Linked DNA regions of Latilactobacillus sakei subsp. sakei DSM 20017 = JCM 1157. The protein of the gene in region 1 interacts with the protein of each later gene in a pairwise test. Links are inferred from orthologs where the notes say so. Each region holds a gene or a part of one and is shown in the gene's direction. Other genes may lie near its edges.

Evidence for each region. Proteins that work in one complex are often made in the same cells at the same time.
Region 2: the proteins of LEUCM_RS04710 (region 1) and recA interact in binary tests that used the Bacillus subtilis proteins (3 or more experiments, as listed by UniProt). The link is inferred for Latilactobacillus sakei subsp. sakei DSM 20017 = JCM 1157 from one-to-one orthologs.

The regions. Positions count from the first base shown.
Region 1 is NZ_AP017929.1:944,961-952,928, forward strand. Bases 383-3,258 are described here. They hold LEUCM_RS04710 (YveK family protein), read left to right. Parts: upstream 383-1,385; coding sequence 1,386-2,132; downstream 2,133-3,258. Other genes in these bases: LEUCM_RS04705 (LCP family glycopolymer transferase), read left to right, coding at 383-1,299; LEUCM_RS04715 (CpsD/CapB family tyrosine-protein kinase), read left to right, coding at 2,137-2,880; LEUCM_RS04720 (sugar transferase), read left to right, coding at 2,960-3,258. Also shown: more of LEUCM_RS04705, read left to right, coding at 334-382; more of LEUCM_RS04720, read left to right, coding at 3,259-3,598; LEUCM_RS04725 (glycosyltransferase family protein), read left to right, coding at 3,612-3,866; LEUCM_RS04730 (glycosyltransferase), read left to right, coding at 3,917-4,543; LEUCM_RS04745 (glycosyltransferase family 2 protein), read left to right, coding at 5,855-6,829; LEUCM_RS04750 (IS3 family transposase), read left to right, coding at 7,063-7,314; LEUCM_RS09980 (IS3 family transposase), read left to right, coding at 7,332-7,968. UniProt on the Bacillus subtilis protein: Required for YwqD kinase activity. May bring YwqD and its substrates into contact. Probably involved in the regulation of capsular polysaccharide biosynthesis.
Region 2 is NZ_AP017929.1:1,915,310-1,918,538, reverse strand. Bases 431-3,229 are described here. They hold recA (recombinase RecA), read left to right. Parts: upstream 431-1,195; coding sequence 1,196-2,263; downstream 2,264-3,229. Other genes in these bases: rny (ribonuclease Y), read left to right, coding at 2,650-3,229; pgsA (CDP-diacylglycerol--glycerol-3-phosphate 3-phosphatidyltransferase), read left to right, coding at 431-1,013. Also shown: LEUCM_RS09655 (helix-turn-helix domain-containing protein), read left to right, coding at 1-403; more of pgsA, read left to right, coding at 429-430. UniProt on the Bacillus subtilis protein: Multifunctional protein involved in homologous recombination, DNA repair and competence.

The DNA.
Region 1 (7,968 bases):
AAAATTAAAATTATTTATCTCAACCGATATGTCAAACTAATGTTTTTACATATCGGTTTTTTGATGGACTTAGATTTCGTAAACCACTTTCACTTTCGATACTTTAAAAATATTTAATTATTTAAAAATCTTGAATATTGAATTACCGCCCAATGTTAAGGGGGTTATTCACAATTTAGTGTGAAAACTAAGTGTTTTTTATTAAGGTGTATTCCAGAAAAGGATTTCTTTTTAATAAAAGTTATACTACAATAGGAAGTATCGTGATTATAAATAGTATGTAATGTGATTGATTATTTTTTTTGTTTAGTTTTCGAGGAGGATACGAAACGGATGACTGCAGAAGAACAGAAGCGACACCATCACCATAAGCACCGGCGCAGAGGGTGGACATTAACAAAAGTGATTTTAGTTGTTCTTGGGGTATTGATTCTTGCTGGGGGCGCGTTCGCGGCTAAGGTCTATATGGATGTTAATCAAACCGCCAAGACAGTGTATAAACCTAAAGGTAAGACACAAAATAAGCGCAAAGTTTCAGAAAAAGTTGAACTAAATAAGAAGACGCCTTTCTCGATCCTCTTACTCGGTACAGATACAGGGGAACTAGGCCGAACCGAAAAAGGCCGGACTGATACAATGATGCTCGCAACGGTCAATCCAACGACTAAGGAAACCAACATGTTGAGTATCGCCCGGGATTCACGGGTACCAATCGTTGGCTATGATCAAACGGCTAAGGTTAATGCCGCGTATGCCTATGGCGGCATTCCGATGGCAGTTAATACTGTCCAAGCCTTCTTAAACGTACCGGTCGATTATTACGTACTAGTTAACATGAAGGGCTTAGAACAATTGGTGGATGCTGTTGGTGGCGTGACCGTGGATAATGATTTGGACTTTACCTACGAAGGTCACCATTTCGAAAAGGGAACAGTCAGTCTTGATGGACCAACTGCTTTGAAATTCTCACGGATGCGCTACGACGATCCACGCGGAGACTTTGGTCGGCAACTTCGCCAACAAGCAATTGTTCAAGCTGTTTTGAAGAAAGCTACGTCATTAAACATGGTGACGAATTATAACAAATTCTTGCAAGTTTTAGAAAATAATATGCAGACTAATATCACTTTGAAGGATGTCTTAAATATTCAACAAAACTATGGCGATGCCATGCACTTCAAGACACTTCAACTAAAAGGAACGGGTCAAATGATTGACGGGCAATCCTTCCAAGTGATGAATCCAACCGAGGTAGCACAAATGTCGACACGTTTACGGAAGCAATTAGATTTGAAATAATCATGAAAGAAGCTAACCAGTGATGGTTAACTTCTTTCAGCGTGGAGTAAAGTAATTATAATTGTTAATTAATTTTGGAGGGTATCATGGAGCAAACGATTAATATTGAACAGATTTTCAGCATTTTACGAAAGTATCGCCGCCTTATTCTATCATCAACGGTTGTATGTACGCTGTTAGCAATCATTGTTACGTTTTTCTTCATTACACCACAATATAGTGCTTCAACTGAGCTCTTAGTTAATCGTAAACAAAGTACAGATGTTGGTGCACAGCTGAATCAGGTGCAAGCTGATGTTCAGATGATTAACACCTATAAAGACTTAATTACGAAACCAGTTATTATGGATTCAGTGGCAAGTAAGATGAATAAGGGGGATGGCCACAAACTTACTGCTGGTGAACTTGCTAGCATGCTTAGTGTTGCTAATAATCAAAATTCGCAAGTCTTCTCAATCACGGCTAAGTCTGATAACGCCTATACTGCGGTAGATATTGTCAATACAACAGCACGAACATTCCAGAAAAAAGCACCGAAAATTATGAGTGGGACTGACAATGTCTCAATCATTTCAGAAGCCAAACCGAATTTAACACCAGTGTCACCTAAAAAGAACTTGAACGTCTTAATTGGTCTGGTGCTAGGGGTATTATTAGGCGTTGGGATTGCCTTTGTACGGGAATTAATGGATAAGACGGTTAAAGAAGAAAGTTTCTTAACGCAGGAACTCGGTTTAACCAGTTTAGGAATTGTCAATAATATTGCTGATAAAGATTTGATTAAAAAAGCGATTGTCAACGTAAGTAGCAGTCGCTTATCGAGAAGAGGATAGGGAAATGGGCTTATTTAAAAAAGAAAAGAGTTTAGATCAAGCAAGTATGAAAGAAGGGGTTGGCTTAATTACGTTAACGGAACCGACTTCAGTCATTGCGGAACAATTCAGAACGGTTCGAACGAATATTCAATTCTCGTCAATTGATCAAAAATTACGGAGTGTTGTCTTCACATCTGCTGGCCCATTACAAGGCAAGTCCACGGTTAGTGCGAACGTTGCAGTTACTTGGGCTGATCAAGGGGTTAATGTGTTGTTAGTGGATGCAGACATGCGCCGCCCAACGGTTCATCAAACCTTCCAAGTACCTAACAAAAAGGGCTTAACATCCTTATTGACAGGAGATAAATTCGATTTTAATACGACGATTCAAAAAACACCAGTTGATCATTTATTTGTTCTACCATGCGGTGTGGTTCCACCAAATCCATCAGAACTATTAAATACGAAGAAGATGGATAAATTAATCCAAGAGTTAACAAAGCATTTTGATTTAGTGATTTTTGATGTACCGCCTGTAGTATCGGTGACGGATGCACAAATCCTTGCTAGCAAAGTTGATGGGACAATTCTGGTGGTACCACAAGGGATTGTTGAAAAGGGTTCGGTTGCCAAGGCAAAAGAACTTTTAGAGGTTGTTCATGCACGAATTTTAGGAACAATTATGAATCGCGTTAAAGCAGAAAATACGGGTGGCTACTATGGCGGTTATTATGGTGGGTACTATGGAGCAGAGGAAATAAAGTAATAAACCTGGGGGGAAAAATATGGAAGTACAAAAGCAGAACCTTGATAAAGCGATAGAGGTCGAGAATACACGCCAAGTCATGCTTTTTAACCAAGCTGTTATTGATCAACGGTATGGTTATCGTATTATCAAAAGAATTTTCGATATCATAGCGAGTTCGATAGGACTAATCCTACTGAGCCCGCTTTTTCTCGTGCTTGCGATTTTGATCAAAATGGATGATCCTGCGGGCGGTGTTTTTTACTCGCAAACGCGCTTAGGATTAAAACAGCGAACGTTTAAAATGTACAAATTCCGCTCAATGTGTACGGATGCAGATGAAAAATTAAAGAATCTGTTGAAGTACAACGAGGTCGAAGGTGCGATGTTTAAAATGAAGGAAGACCCGCGCATTACTAAGGTTGGTAAGTTCATTCGTAAATATAGTATTGATGAGTTACCGCAACTGTGGAATGTCCTAATTGGTGACATGACATTGGTTGGCCCACGACCACCTTTAGAACGGGAAATTAAAGAGTATACCGATTATGACTGGCAACGACTCATGGTTAAACCTGGTTGTACAGGTTTATGGCAAGTCAGTGGGCGGAATAGTATTGGTTTTCATGAAATGGTTGAATTAGATTTAAAATATATTAAAAAGAGTAGTTTGGTTTATGATTTAGGCATCCTTTTTAGAACTGTTAAAATCATGGTAATGCCAAATGATGCGTATTAAAGGGGAGACTTATATGAAAAAAATTGTGCATGTTGTAGAAGCTTTAGGTGGAGGAGTGTTGACATATTTATCAGAATTATGTAATGGAATGTCTGATCGATATGAAGTTTCCATTCTATATGGAAAAAGAGATCAAACACCAATCGACCTGGAAAATTACTTTAATTCGAATATTGAGATGATTGAAATTAAACATTTTACGAGAGAAGTCTCTATTGTAAAGGACTATAACGCTCTTAAGGAAATTAAGGGAAATTTAAAAAAATAAATCCTGATATTATTCATTTACATTCTTCTAAGGCAGGAGCTCTAGGGAGAATGTTGAATAGTAATAGAACGAGTGAAATGTTTTATACACCTCACGGTTATTCATTTTTAATGAAGAATGAAAGCCGATTGAAAAAGAATATCTATTTATTGGTAGAAAAGTTATTAGGGAATAAAGCTATAACAATAGCATGTAGTAAAGGTGAATATGACGAGAGTCAAAGGGTAACCAAAAAATCTACGTATGTAAATAATGCAATCAATACAAATTATTTGCGGAAATTTTACAATGAACATTCCAATACGGAAGATGTTTATTTCACAATTGGCCGTATTGAAGAGCAAAAGAATCCTGTGATGTTTAATAAAATAGCAGGTGAATTTCCAAATAAAAAGTTTGTGTGGATCGGTGATGGAAGTTTGAAGCACACACTTAATGCTAAAAATATCACTGTTACAGGTTGGATGGATAGACGTGATGTTTTGAAGTTAATTCAACCATATCGTTTCTTTTTATTAACATCTAAATGGGAAGGATTATCAATTTCATTACTTGAGGCTATGTACTATGAAAAAATAGCTTTTGTAACTAACATAATAGGTAATAATGATACGATTCTGGATAATTATGCTCCTATGTCAATAAATGGCACATCTTTTTCTAAACACTCGTTCTAATTCTGTCGGAATTAAACCAACTGATGTAATTTGAGGTTCGGATTACCAAGTCCTCAAAATTGGAAAAAGTTGTTTGAAAGGCAAACTCTCTCTTCAACAATGAGTGAAAAGCTTCAATTGGCCCATTATCATAAGGATAACCTTGTTTTGAGTATGAGTGGCTAATCTGATGCCGTTCAAGTAAAGTTTCAACTTCGTTGCTGGTGTACTGTGAACCCATGTCAGAGTGAAAATATTGTGGCTTTTGATGATATTCAAGCGCCTGATTAATCGTTTCTACAACTAACGTCGCCTCCATCTGACGACCAATCTTGAAAGCAAGAACTTGATGAACCTTTGGTTCGTAAATAGAACTGAGATAAACCCAGGTTCCTGGACGTAATTCCAAATAAGTAATGTCAGCACGCCATATCCTTGCATTGGGCTGGTGCTTGATTAAATTGGGGCGTTGTGAATGATCCACATGAGTGCCAGGTTTTTTAAATCGCCGATTCATTAAAGAGTGAATCTCCATTTCCCTCATTAATCGTAAAATTCGTTTTGACCCAACACAGATGCCTGACTTGCGAAGCACCATCGTTATTCGTGGATAACCATAGGCACGATAATTATTTTCCCAAATCAATTTAATTTTTTCTTTGAGTTGATTATCAACACGTTCGTGTTGACTAGGTTGATATCTTTTCCAATGGTAATAGGTGCTGCGCGGTAATTTCAGTGCCGAAAGAATAATTGATAAGCGGTGTCGCAATAACTGATCTTCTATGAAGACAAGGCAATTAATTCGTCCTAATGCTTTCCCAGTAACACCGCCGCAGCTTTTAAAATTTCGAGTTCCTCCTTTAATCGCTGATTTTCCTTTTGAAGTTGTTTGAATTCTTTGGACGTTACTTCAGTACCGTCTTCTAGCTCAACTGATTTAGCGCCTTTAACCCAGTTATGAATTGCGGCTGGAGAAACACCGTATTCCTCGGAAAGCGAGCGAATAGATCTTTTCTCTTCACGATGCATCTTCACAATGCTGGCTTTAAAATCATCTTGATATCGTTTCATTGGAATGCTCCTATCTTGTTTTATTAATTATGGCACAACTGTTCAGAAATTTATGTACCAAATACTAGGGTAGGAGCATTATAATGGGTTCTTGTGCGATGACGAAAGTAGTTTCTATAAAAAGATTGATATGAGTCTATCTAGCATTGCGGTAGATCAAATAAAAGAAAATGCAAAAAAAAGTGTAGAAAAAGAATACTCCATAATAAGAATGGTGGAACAGTATGAAAATATATATTTTAAGAGGTAATTAAAATAGTGGACGAGAAAATATCAATTATTATTCCGTTTTACAATGTTGAAGATTATGTTGACCGATGTATTGAATCGACTCTGAAACAAACATATAAAAATATAGAAATTATTTGTATAGACGATGGATCAACCGATTCAACTGCGGAAAGGATAAAAAAATTCGCGGGTAGGGATGAAAGAGTAAGATACAGGCGTACTGAAAATGGTGGGTTAAGTTCAGCTAGAAACAGTGGTCTAGAGATTGTTTCTGGGAATTATGTTGTGTTTATAGATGGAGATGATTTTGTGTCTAAATTCTATATTGAAGATTTGTATTCGGGTATTCAAATGGGAGCAAATATTTCGCTAGTTAATAGACTGATTGTTTCAAATTACTGTAGTGACTACATTAATACAAGAAATATAATTCGGTCACAAAGTCTACTTTCTCCGGGTGATGCAATTAAGAAGATACTGTACCAAAATCCGGACAATGAGGCTTGGGGGAAAATGTATCCAGTTGGATATTTTGATAATCTAAAATATCCAGTTGGGCTTTTGTATGAAGATATTCCGATAACTCATGAACTATTTAGTAAGGCTTCAAGTATCGCAATGATTGACGTTGAAGATTATTACTACTTCCAGCGAAAAGACAGCATTGTTAATAAAGAATTCAACAGTAAGAAACTTGATATTATTGAAAGAGGACAATTATTGGAAGGGGTAATAATGTCAACATATCCTGATCTTTTAGTGCCATTATCAAGTAAATTATTATCTGCGTATTCTAATGTTTTTATGCAAGCTATGGAATCAGATAGAAATAAAAATAAAGAGAGTATTGATTTGCTTTGGAACCTTATTCGCACTAATAGACGGAGACTAATATTTAAAAAAGTGGAAAATAAAAAGACGTTTTTAGCTGCGTATATTTCTATATTGGGGAAGAATATGTACTTCAAAATATTTAAACTATATAGAGAGAATTCAAAATGAATATAAAATTATTATCTGTAATAGCAAAGATTCTTAAACGATTACCATTACTAAATAAAGTCGCTTATCGGTTTAATGTGATACGGCATAATCTAGTGGCTCCTATGATGGAATTACGGACAAACTGTTCGATATAATACATCATAAAGGAGTGGATGTAAGCTGATTCCTGAGACAACTTTTAAGAGAGGGTATAATGAATAAATCATCTCTCAAAAGGAAGGAATTTTTACATGCCAACTCGTTACGACAAAGAATTCAAGCAAAACATTATCAACCTATATAAGCAAGGCGAATCAGCTGCCCAACTGGCCAGAGAATATGGCATTGGCTATTCAACAGTTCATAAGTGGATCCAGGGCCAGGCCAAAACTCAATCCGGTAAATCGCCAGACAAAATCAAAGCGATGGAAAAGCGACTGGCTTCGCTGTCTGAGGAGAACGAAATCCTAAAAAAAGCCCTGGGCTTCCTTGCGCAGAAGTAACCAATATCTTTGATTACATTCACCAAGAAAGCCATCACCACCAGGTAACCAAGATGTGCCGAATCCTCGGTGTTTCCAGAGCTCAGTATTATCGTTATCGATCCCCCAAACCTTCAAAACGCCGGGCCGAAGATGCGGGCTTGAAACAACGGATTCTGCGGATCTTTGCGGAATTTAAGCAGCGATACGGTGTTATGAAGATCCACCATGAATTGAATCTGGAACTTCAACCACTGCAGCTTCGGTGCAGTCCACGACGGATTTCCCGGCTCATGAAGGAACTGGATAGCCACTCCGTTACCGTCAATAAGTGGAAAGCGGCTTCGGCTTCCAAAACCAAGGTTGAACAGCGTCCCAACTTGCTTAAGCAGGATTTCTCGACCACTGGTTTAAATCAAAAATGGACCGCTGATATGACCTATATTCAAACGAAGCGTAATGGCTGGTGTTACTTATCAACCATCATGGACCTGCACTCACGACGGATTATCGGCTATTCGTTCTCAAAAAAGATGGCTACTGATTTAGTCTTAAAGGCCCTTGAAAGCGCAGTTAAAAATCGAACCATTACTGGGGACCTGATTATCCATACGGATTTAGGATCACAGTATACCAGCGATGATTACAATCAACGTTTAACTGAGCTACATATCC
Region 2 (3,229 bases), 970 kb from region 1 along the record:
GGCCAAAGAAGCTTCTAAAGCAAGCGAACAATCTAAAAAAGAAGCTGACAAAAAAGCAAAAGAAACTAAGTTATCAGCTTCAATGACAAGTATGAGTGGTTCACAACAAGCCTTTACAATTAAAAACTTACCTAACAAAGCCAATACATTGACGTTCTCAGCTGAAAACACAACAGCTTGGGTGGGCTTAATTGTCAATGGGTCAACAATCTGGCAGGGTTCTGTTACACCAGGAACTGATCAAACAACGCAATTACCAGCTGGGGTAACACAATTCTCAGTTAAAACTGGGAACGGGCCTGCAACGAAGATGAAGATTAACGACACAGCTGTTAATTTAAATCCTAATAATGAAACAGTTCAGGTTCGAACAGTGAACTTTACAGCAACACTTGCAAAATAATAAAGAGATGTGAGAGGTCTATCCGATGAATTTACCAAATAAATTGACGATGTTTAGAATTATTTTAATTCCTATTTTTACAATCCTATTAGCGTTTAACGTACCGGCAGGTGAAGTACTCGTTGCTGGAACGGCTATTCCAGTCAGTGAATTGATTGCAACGGTGATCTTTATTGTCGCATCATTGACGGATTTGTTAGATGGAAAAATTGCACGTTCACAACATTTGGTGACTAACTTTGGCAAATTCGCTGATCCACTAGCGGATAAGTTATTGGTAATGACAGCCTTCATCTTCCTTGTTGAACTCGGTGCAGCACCTGCTTGGGTGGTTGCGATTATTATTTGGCGTGAATTAGCAGTGACTGGCCTCAGATTACTTTTGAACCAAGGTGGGGAAGTCATGGCTGCTGCCATGCCTGGTAAGATTAAGACGACAACTCAAATGTTGGCGATTATTTTATTATTCTTGCATAACGTGTTCTTTGCAAATATCGGCTTACCAATGGCTGATATCATGTTATACGTCTGCCTATTCTTCACGATTTATTCAGGCACAGAATACTTCATCAAAAATCGTGGTATCTTCAAGGATTCATTTTCTAAATAATCAACAAAACTGGTCGCTAAAGCGGGCCAGTTTTTTTATTGGCAAAATCCCCGCGAATTACGTATTATAGAATGACCGAATAAATATCAAGAACGTTTGTTCGATTTTAACTTGCTTTTGTTTAACGAAATCTGTAAACTAAGAGAGTAATGAAATGTACTCTTTTAAGGAGGGTCACTTAATTGGCTAAAGATGAAAGACAAGCAGCACTTGATGCTGCCCTAAAGAAGATTGAAAAGAATTTTGGTAAAGGTTCAATTATGCGAATGGGTGAAAAGGTTGATACACAAGTCTCAACAGTTTCATCTGGTTCATTGGCATTGGACGAAGCGCTCGGAGTAGGTGGTTATCCTCGCGGCCGGATCGTTGAAATTTACGGTCCTGAAAGTTCAGGTAAAACAACCGTTGCGTTACATGCTGTTGCAGAAGTGCAAAAGCAAGGTGGAACGGCTGCTTATATCGATGCTGAAAATGCGATGGATCCTAAGTATGCAACAGCACTTGGCGTTAATATTGATGACTTACTCTTGTCACAACCTGATACTGGTGAACAAGGCTTAGAAATTGCTGATGCCTTGGTATCAAGTGGGGCCGTTGATATTTTAGTTGTCGATTCAGTTGCCGCTTTGGTACCACGTGCTGAAATCGAAGGTGAAATGGGTGACGCCCACGTTGGCTTACAAGCGCGTTTGATGTCACAAGCCTTACGTAAATTATCAGGGACGATTAATAAGACGAAGACGATTGCGTTATTCATTAACCAAATTCGTGAAAAAGTCGGCGTGATGTTTGGTAACCCCGAAGTCACACCAGGTGGTCGTGCTTTGAAGTTCTACTCAACTGTTCGGCTTGAAGTGCGTCGTGCTGAAACCATCAAAAATGGGACAGATATGATTGGGAACCGGGCCCGAATCAAAGTCGTTAAGAATAAGGTTGCGCCACCATTTAAGGTCGCTGAAGTTGATATCATGTACGGTCAAGGGATTTCCAGAACCGGTGAATTGGTTGATATGGCGGTCGAAAAAGACATTATCAATAAGAGTGGTTCTTGGTACTCTTATGGCTCAGAACGAATTGGCCAAGGGCGAGAAAATGCTAAGAACTATTTGGCTGATCACGAAGATGTCGAAGATGAAGTTCGTTTGAAGGTCAGAGCAGCTTATGGTATTTCAGATGTACCTGAAGAAGATCTCCCAACAACTGAAGATGAACAAATAAATATTTTACCAGATGATTCAACAGAAGAATAAAGCATGACCAACAGGAGCCAGGCCAAAACTTAGTTTTGTACTGGCTCCTGTTTTAGGTATATCCGAATAATCAAGACCAATGCCTGACAAATCAAGACTTATAGGGTCTACTACCGAATGGGATTGCTGAGAAGCCAGCCCATATTCGCGATTCAACAGTAGGGTGATTAATTATATCTAAGAACTTAATGCAAGAAGAGACGGATTAACCGAATAAACGGATAGCAATCGCTCCGGTAAACGGTTGCAATGCTGATACTTTAAGTTGACAGGCGGTTTACTAAACTATAAAATAACTATGTGTTGAAAAATTAAACATAATAACATCTTTAAAAATTTGCAATGTGATTGCAATTTAAAATTTTTGATGATGCGGAGGTGAAAAAATGAACTTAGATTTGCTATTAATCCTTACCGCAGTCATCATGTTAATCGTCGGTTTTGCCGTTGGTGCAATTTTGCAAAAGAAGGCCCACGAACGTGAAATTGATGGTGCAAATAAGACTGCTAAGGGAATAATCGAATTAGCTGAAAAAGAAGCGGCAACGCGTAAAAAAGAAATTCTTTTGGAAGCAAAGGATGAAAATCATCAATATCGCTCTGAAATTGAAAATGAATTGAAGGATCGACGTGGTGAAGTTCAAAAACAAGAGAATCGCTTAATACAGCGTGAAGAAACGATGGATCGGAAAGATGCGACGCTCGATAAAAAAGAACGGACACTGGAAGAACACGAAAGTCGTTTGGCTGAGCAAGCGCAACAATTAAAGGAAAAGCAAGCAGAAGTCGAAACGTTAGTTGAACAACAACGGACGAAGTTACAAGAGATTGCTGAACTTTCTCATGATGATGCGCAAAAGATCATTTTGGACGAAACAAAACGGAACTTGGATCACGAACGTGCTGTTTTAATTAAGGAAAGCGAAGAATCTGCTAAGGAACATGCTGATCGGACAGCTAAAACAT